2 regions of the Sodalis sp. RH20 genome follow, and region 1 is predicted to be linked to the other one. Evidence: predicted binding sites of a transcription regulator. Region 1 holds the regulator's gene; the other holds the start of a gene.
The links. Region 1 encodes PhoB, which activates phosphate uptake and scavenging genes when phosphate is short. Its sites were predicted from a motif close to CTGTCATAAAACTGNCNNAT; they were not measured.

Region 1 (3,618 bases):
GCCGGTCAGTTCCTCCAGCAGTTCGGCGCGATTTTTCGCATCGGCGTTTAAAAATGCGGCGAAATCCCCCTGCGCCAGCAGCACCGATTTGGTAAAACGCGCGAAATCCAGGCCGGTCAGTTCGGTGGTCAGGCGCAGCTTATCGCTGATTTTATCCGCCAGGATGGCGCCGTCGGCCAAACGCGCCAGTTCGACCCTGGCGTTTTGCAGTTTGCCCTGCGGGCTGTTTTTCGCCCGGCGCTGGCTCCAGAAGGCGCGATAGCCCACGCCCTTGACCGAAAACTCGACTTCCGCCAGCGATTCGGCGGTCAGCCGGGTCATCAATTCCTGGCCGGGCAACGCGTCCAGGCGGGGCGTGCGGTGATACAGCGCCAGGCAGATGGCGTCAAGAATAGTGGTCTTGCCGGCGCCGGTGGGACCGGTAATGGCAAACAGGCTGGCGCGGTCGAAGGGGTCGGCGGTAAAATCAATTTTCCACTCGCCCCTGAGCGCATTGATGTTTTTCAGCCGCAGCGTCAGGATTTTCACCGGGCGTCTCCTTTGGTTGCGGCATCCGGCGCTAGCGGGTTTTCCGCCGCGGCGCCTTGCTGTACGTCCGCCGTTACCTGGCGATAGAGCAAGCGTATGGCGTCCAGGTTCTCCGGCGCGGGGGAGGGGATCAGCGCCAGGCGCCGCTCAAACACGTCCCCGGCGCTCAGTTCGACCAGCGTTTCCCGTTGCCGGCGCGCCAGTGCCGACAGCCGCTGCTCGCGGTTACGGCGCAACAGCACGATTTCCACCGGCAAATCGGCCGCCAACTGCTGGATACGCTGCTGGATATCATTCAGCCAGGCGTCTGTCACCACCTCGATATCCAGCCAGACGGGCGTGGACCCCGGGTAATCGCTAAACGAGCGCAACTGCGCCTCGATGTCCGCCAGGTCGCCTTTTATCAGGCGCAGGGCCTGGGTTTCCGGGATCAAAACCGGGGAAATGTCCGCCACGCCCCCGGCGTCGAAACTGACTATATTGATCTGCTTGGGCTGCCCGGTCTCATCAAAACTCAAGGCGATGGGCGAACCGCAATAGCGGATATGCTGCTGTCCGCCCACGCACTGCGGGCGGTGGATATGGCCGAGGGCGATATAATCCGCCGGAGGAAACAGCTGGGCGGGAAACGCGTCCAGGCTGCCGATATAAATATCGCGTACCGAATCGGTGGTGGCGGCGCCCACCGTGGTCAGGTGTCCGGTGGCGATAATCGGCAGCCGGCCGGGCAACTTGGCGCGCAGGGCCAGCGCCCGGTCATATAGCGCCTGGTAATATGCGGCGATGGCGTCCATCAGCGCCCGCTGTTTATCATCCCCCGATTCTCCGGCGCGGCTGGTCAGCACATCCCGCGGGCGTAAAAAGGGGATGGCGCACAGTATCGCCCCCGGCTTTCCACTACGATCGTTCAGTACAAAAACCGGTTGCCCGCCGCTGTCTTCGCGGTCGCCGTCGGCGTTGTCGTCATCGTCCCGGGCGCCGAACCCGCCGCCGGCGATAACCCGGGTATGCATGCAGGCCAGCAGCGCCCGGGATTCGTTCAGTGTCGCCACCGCGTCATGATTGCCCGCCAGTATGATCAGCTGGCAACCGGTCGGCTGCAACGCCACCACGAAACGATTGAACAGTTCGCGGGCATAGCTGGGCGGGGTGCCGGTATCAAAGATATCGCCGGCCACGATCACCGCGTCGATATCCCGTTCTGCCACCTGCGCCACCAGCCATTGCAGGAAGGCGCGGTGCTCCCGGGCGCGGTTTTTGGTGAAAAACGACTGACCCAGATGCCAGTCAGAAGTGTGAATGATCCGCATGACGCTCCAGCCAGAGTGTAAAAGTCAGGGCGAGAGTATAAACCTTACCCCGGGCGATGCCGACGTAAAGCTGTTAATTTGGCAACCCGGGACGAAAAAAAACCGCCATCCGCTATGCTTCTGGCACGATGGGCTGATTTTAATAAATCTGTCATAAAAGTGACGCATAATGCCCGGGCACGTTAACCGCAGAGATTAATGGCAGGAAAAAATGGCAAAACGCATATTAGTCGTGGAAGACGAAGCGCCGATTCGTGAAATGGTGTGCTTCGTACTTGAACAGAATGGCTTCCAGCCCATCGAAGCCGAAGACTACGGCACGGCGGTCAGCCGTATGGCGGAGCCTTATCCGGATCTGGTATTGCTCGACTGGATGTTGCCAGGCGGTTCGGGAATTCAATTTATCAAACATATGAAACGCGAGGTATTGACCCGCGATATTCCGGTCATGATGCTGACCGCGCGCGGCGAGGAGGAAGACCGGGTGCGGGGGCTGGAAGTGGGCGCCGATGATTATATCACCAAACCGTTCTCGCCCAAGGAGCTGCTGGCCAGGATCAAGGCGGTGATGCGCCGTATTTCGCCGATGGCGGTGGAAGATAAGATTGAGCTGCAGGGCTTAAGCCTGGATCCGTCGTCGCACCGGGTAACCTCCAACGAACTGGCCCTGGAGATGGGACCGACCGAATTTAAACTGCTGCACTTTTTCATGACCCATCCCGAGCGGGTATATAGCCGGGAACAGTTGTTAAATCATGTCTGGGGCACTAATGTGTATGTTGAGGACCGGACGGTTGATGTGCATATTCGCCGCCTGCGCAAAGCGCTGGAAACCGGCGGTCACGATCGGATGGTGCAGACGGTCCGCGGCACCGGCTATCGTTTTTCCGCGCGCTATTAGCGCGGTATAAGGGGAGCTCTGCCGGTGCTGGAACGTTTATCCTGGCGTAAGATTTTGCTGGAACTGGGGCTGTTTTGCCTGCCGGCCCTGCTGTTGTCGCTTTTTGTCGGCCACCTGGCCTGGCTGTTGGTGGCGGCGCTGCTGGCCGCGCTGGTGCGCAACTATTATTACCAACTGCGGCTGTCCCGCTGGTTATGGGTCGATCTCCGGCATACGCCGCCGGAAGGGCGGGGAAGCTGGGAACCGCTGTTCTATGGCCTGCATCAGATGCAGTTGCGCCACCGGCGGCGGCGGCGTGAACTGGCGACATTGTTCAAACGCTTTCGCAGCGGCGCGGAAACCTTGCCTGATGCGCTGGTGATGTTGACCGACGACGGCCATATTTTCTGGTGCAACGGCCTGGCGCAGCAGCTGCTCGGGTTTCGCTGGCCGGAAGACAACGGCCAGCATATCCTTAACCTGCTGCGCTATCCTGAATTCAACAGCTATATCCAGGGCCAGTCGTTCGAGCGCCCCTTGACCCTGCTGCTCAATAAGCAACGTTACGTTGAATTCCGCGTGATGCCCTATACCGACGACCAGCTGTTAATGGTGGCCCGCGACGTGACCCAGATGCGCCAGCTGGAAGGCGCCAGGCGCAACTTTTTCGCCAATGCCAGCCATGAACTGCGTACGCCGCTGACGGTGTTGCAGGGATATCTGGAAATGATGAACGACCAGGATATGGATGAAGCCATGCGCGCCAAGGCCATCCACACCATGCAGGATCAGACGCAGCGCATGGAGCGCCTGGTCAAGCAGTTGCTGGTGTTATCCCGTATCGAGGCCGCGCCGCAGGGCGAGGTCAATGAACGCGTCGATATTCCGGCCATTCTCAAG
Region 2 (3,618 bases), 2.4 Mb from region 1:
CGCCTGGGCATGGGCGGCGGCTTTTACGATCGCACCCTGCGGCACTGGCGGCGCGGCGCCGGCTTCTACCCCATCGGGCTGGCCCACGATTGCCAGCAGGTGGACGCCATACCGGCGGAGCCCTGGGATATCCCGTTGCCGGAAATTGTTACCCCGTCGCGGCACTGGCGCTGGTAAACCGTCGGGGACGGATGGCGGCCCTTGGCCCGGTGGTGTATCCGGCGTGCGCGCTAAGCTGGCGGTACCCATAAAAAAACCCCGGCTCGCTAAGCCGGGGCTGGGGTCGACCACCTCAGGCGCGCAGCTATCAGTACAGCAGGCGGGCGCGGATAGTGCCGGGTATCGCCTTCAGCAGCTGCAGGGCGGTATTTTCGGTATCGGTTTCCACATCAATGACCACATAACCGATTTCGGGCGTGGTTTGCAGATACTGGGCGGCGATATTGATGCTTTGCTCGGCAAAAATCTGGTTGATGCGGGTCAGGATCCCGGGACGGTTTTCATGGATATGCAGTAAACGGCTGACGTTATCGCCATGTTCCGGCAGCGAGACTTCCGGGAAATTGACCGCCGACAGGGTCGAGCCGTTATCGGAGTATTTGGCCAGTTTGCCCGCCACTTCCACGCCGATATTTTCCTGCGCTTCCTCGGTGGATCCGCCGATATGCGGCGTCAGGATCACATTATCGAATTCACACAGCGGCGAGTTGAACGGATCGCTGTTGGTGGCGGGCTCTTCCGGGAACACGTCCACGGCGGCGCCGGCGATATGTTTACTGGCCAGGGCGTCGCACAGGGCCGGGATATCCACCACCGTACCGCGCGAGGCGTTGATAAACAGCGACCCCGGCTTCATATGGCCGAATTCTTCCTTGCCCATCATATTGCGGGTGGACTGGGTATCCGGCACATGCAGGGAGACCACGTCGCACATACCCAGCAGCTCAGGCAGCGAATCCACCTGGCGCGCGTTGCCCAGGGACAGTTTGCTCTCGATATCGTAATAGAACACCTGCATCCCCAGGCCTTCCGCCAGGATACTCAGCTGGGTGCCGATATGGCCGTAACCGATGATGCCCAGTTTCTTGCCGCGCGCTTCATAGCTGCCGCTCGCCTGCTTGTTCCACTGGCCGCGGTGCGCTTTGGCGTTGGCCTCCGGGACGCCGCGTATCATCAGCAGCATTTCGCCGAGCACCAATTCCGCCACGGAGCGGGTATTGGAAAAAGGCGCATTGAATACCGGCACGCCTTTTTTCAGCGCGGCTTTCAGATCGACCTGATTGGTGCCGATACAAAAGCAGCCGACGGCAACGAGTTTTTCCGCCGCGGCAAAGATGTCTTCCGTCAGGTGGGTACGGGATCGGATGCCGATAAAGTGCGCGTCGCGCACGGAGGCTTTCAGTGCCGCGGAATCCAGCGCGCCCTTATGGTATTCAATATTGGTATAACCGGCGCGTTTCAGGCTATCCACCGCGCTGGGGTGAACACCTTCGACCAACAGAAACTTAATCTTATCTTTTTCCAGCGATACTTTTGCCATTTCCCGACCCTTTTTGAGACTTCAGATGCGACTGCAACACACAGCACCCGGACAAAATAACAAAAATTACCGTGGCGGCAACAGGGCCGTTTATCCTTAAGACAGCATAAGACGCAGCCATAAGCGATTGCTATGGATAAATCCTCTGGTCTGGTGGAGAAGCGTCATATATATAGCAGGCCGATGGCATAAATGTGACATTTATCACTGAATTTCGCCTGCGGCGATAAAAGATGCTATGTAAACAAAATTAACATCCACCGCCGCCGGCGTGGAAAGCCGGCGGCGGCGCCGGGCGGTGGTAAAACCGGCCTGTTACTCGATAACCTGAACGCCCCCGGCGGTGCCGATCAGCGCCACATCCGCGCCGCGCCGGGCAAACAGGCCCACGGTCACCACGCCGGGCAGGCTGTTGATTTTGTCTTCCAGGGCCACCGCGTCCAGGATGCGCAGGTTGCGCACGTCCAGGATAATATTGCCGTTATCGGTTACCACGCCCTGGCGGTACTCCGGCAATCCGCCCAGTTTCACCAGCTCGCGCGCCACATAGGCGCGCGCCATCGGGATCACTTCCACCGGCAGGGGAAAATTGCCCAGGACGTCCACCCGTTTGGATCCATCGACGATACAGATAAATTTACGCGCGACCGCCGCGATGATTTTTTCGCGCGTCAGGGCCGCCCCGCCGCCTTTGATCATCTGCATCTGGCCGTTGATTTCATCGGCGCCGTCGACATAGATGTCCAGCACGTCGACGCTGTTGAGATCCAGCAGCGGGATACCGAGGCTCTTCAGCTTGGCCGAAGAAGCGTCCGAACTGGAGACCGCCCCTTCGATTTGATTCCTGATGCTGCCCAGGGCATCGATAAAATGCGCGGCGGTGGACCCGGTGCCGACGCCGACGATCGTGCCCGGTTTCACATACTTCAATGCCGACCAGCCCACCGCCTTTTTCAGTTCATCCTGCGTCATAAATAATTAAGCCTTGGCTACGGAAAGTGGGCGGTATTATAAAACAATATCATCGCCGATGGCGTGAATTCCGCCACAACCCGCCGCATCCCGGATGCCCGCGCCTGACACGGCTAAAATTTTGCGTCCGCAACCGGGTCAATCTATGGCATAGTGAAAACCGGTGACCAAAAAGTACCTATTGATGCACAGAGATATCGACGCAGGGGATAAAGAATGAAACGCCCGGACTATCGGACGCTGCAGGCGCTTGACGCCGTGATACGGGAACGGGGTTTTGAACGCGCCGCGCAAAAATTATGTATCACCCAATCCGCGGTATCGCAGCGCATAAAACAACTGGAAAACCTGTTTGGCCAGCCGCTGCTGGTGCGTACCATTCCCCCACGGCCCACCGAGCAAGGGCAAAAGCTGCTGGCCTTGCTGCATCAGGTGGAATTGCTGGAGGACGAATGGCTGGGCACCGATAACGGCAGCGACACGCCGCTGCTGCTGTCGCTGGCGGTGAATGCCGACAGCCTGGCGACCTGGCTGCTGCCGGCGCTGAAACCGGTGCTGACCGATTCGCCTATCCGCCTTAATTTACAGGTGGAAGATGAAACGCGTACCCAGGAAAGGCTAAGGCGCGGCGAAGTGGTGGGCGCGGTCAGTATCCAGCCCCAGCCGCTGCCGAGCTGCTTGGTGGATCAACTGGGCGCCCTGGATTATCTGTTCGTGGCATCCCAGCCTTTTGCCGATCGTTATTTCCCCCACGGCGTGACGCGCAGCGCGCTGCTGAAAGCGCCGGCGGTGGCGTTTGACCATCTGGACGATATGCACCAGGCGTTTTTGCAGCAGAACTTTGACCTGCCGCCGGGCAGCGTGCCCTGCCATATCGTCAACTCATCGGAAGCCTTCGTGCAGCTGGCGCGCCAGGGCACGACCTGCTGCATGATCCCGCATCTGCAAATCGAACGGGAGCTGGCGACGGGCGAACTGATAGACCTGACGCCGGGCCTGTACCAGCGCCGCATGCTGTTCTGGCATCGGTTTGCGCCGGAAAGCCGCATGATGCGCAAAGTGACCGATGCCCTGCTCTCCCATGGCCGGCAGGTCTTGCGCCAGGC

Region 2: the regulator PhoB is predicted to act here: its motif matches at 1,724-1,743, upstream of serA (phosphoglycerate dehydrogenase).

The regions. Positions count from the first base shown of each region.
Region 1 is NZ_CP178733.1:3,406,900-3,410,517, reverse strand. Features, by position in the region: gene ACL2XM_RS15755 (AAA family ATPase) at 1-528, opposite strand, end outside; gene sbcD (exonuclease subunit SbcD) at 525-1,838, opposite strand; gene phoB (phosphate response regulator transcription factor PhoB) at 2,050-2,739, shown strand; gene phoR (phosphate regulon sensor histidine kinase PhoR) at 2,764-3,618, shown strand, end outside.
Region 2 is NZ_CP178733.1:5,786,559-5,790,176, reverse strand. Features, by position in the region: gene ACL2XM_RS26440 (5-formyltetrahydrofolate cyclo-ligase) at 1-177, shown strand, start outside; gene serA (phosphoglycerate dehydrogenase) at 308-1,540, opposite strand; gene rpiA (ribose-5-phosphate isomerase RpiA) at 1,856-2,512, opposite strand; gene ACL2XM_RS26425 (LysR family transcriptional regulator ArgP) at 2,729-3,618, shown strand, end outside.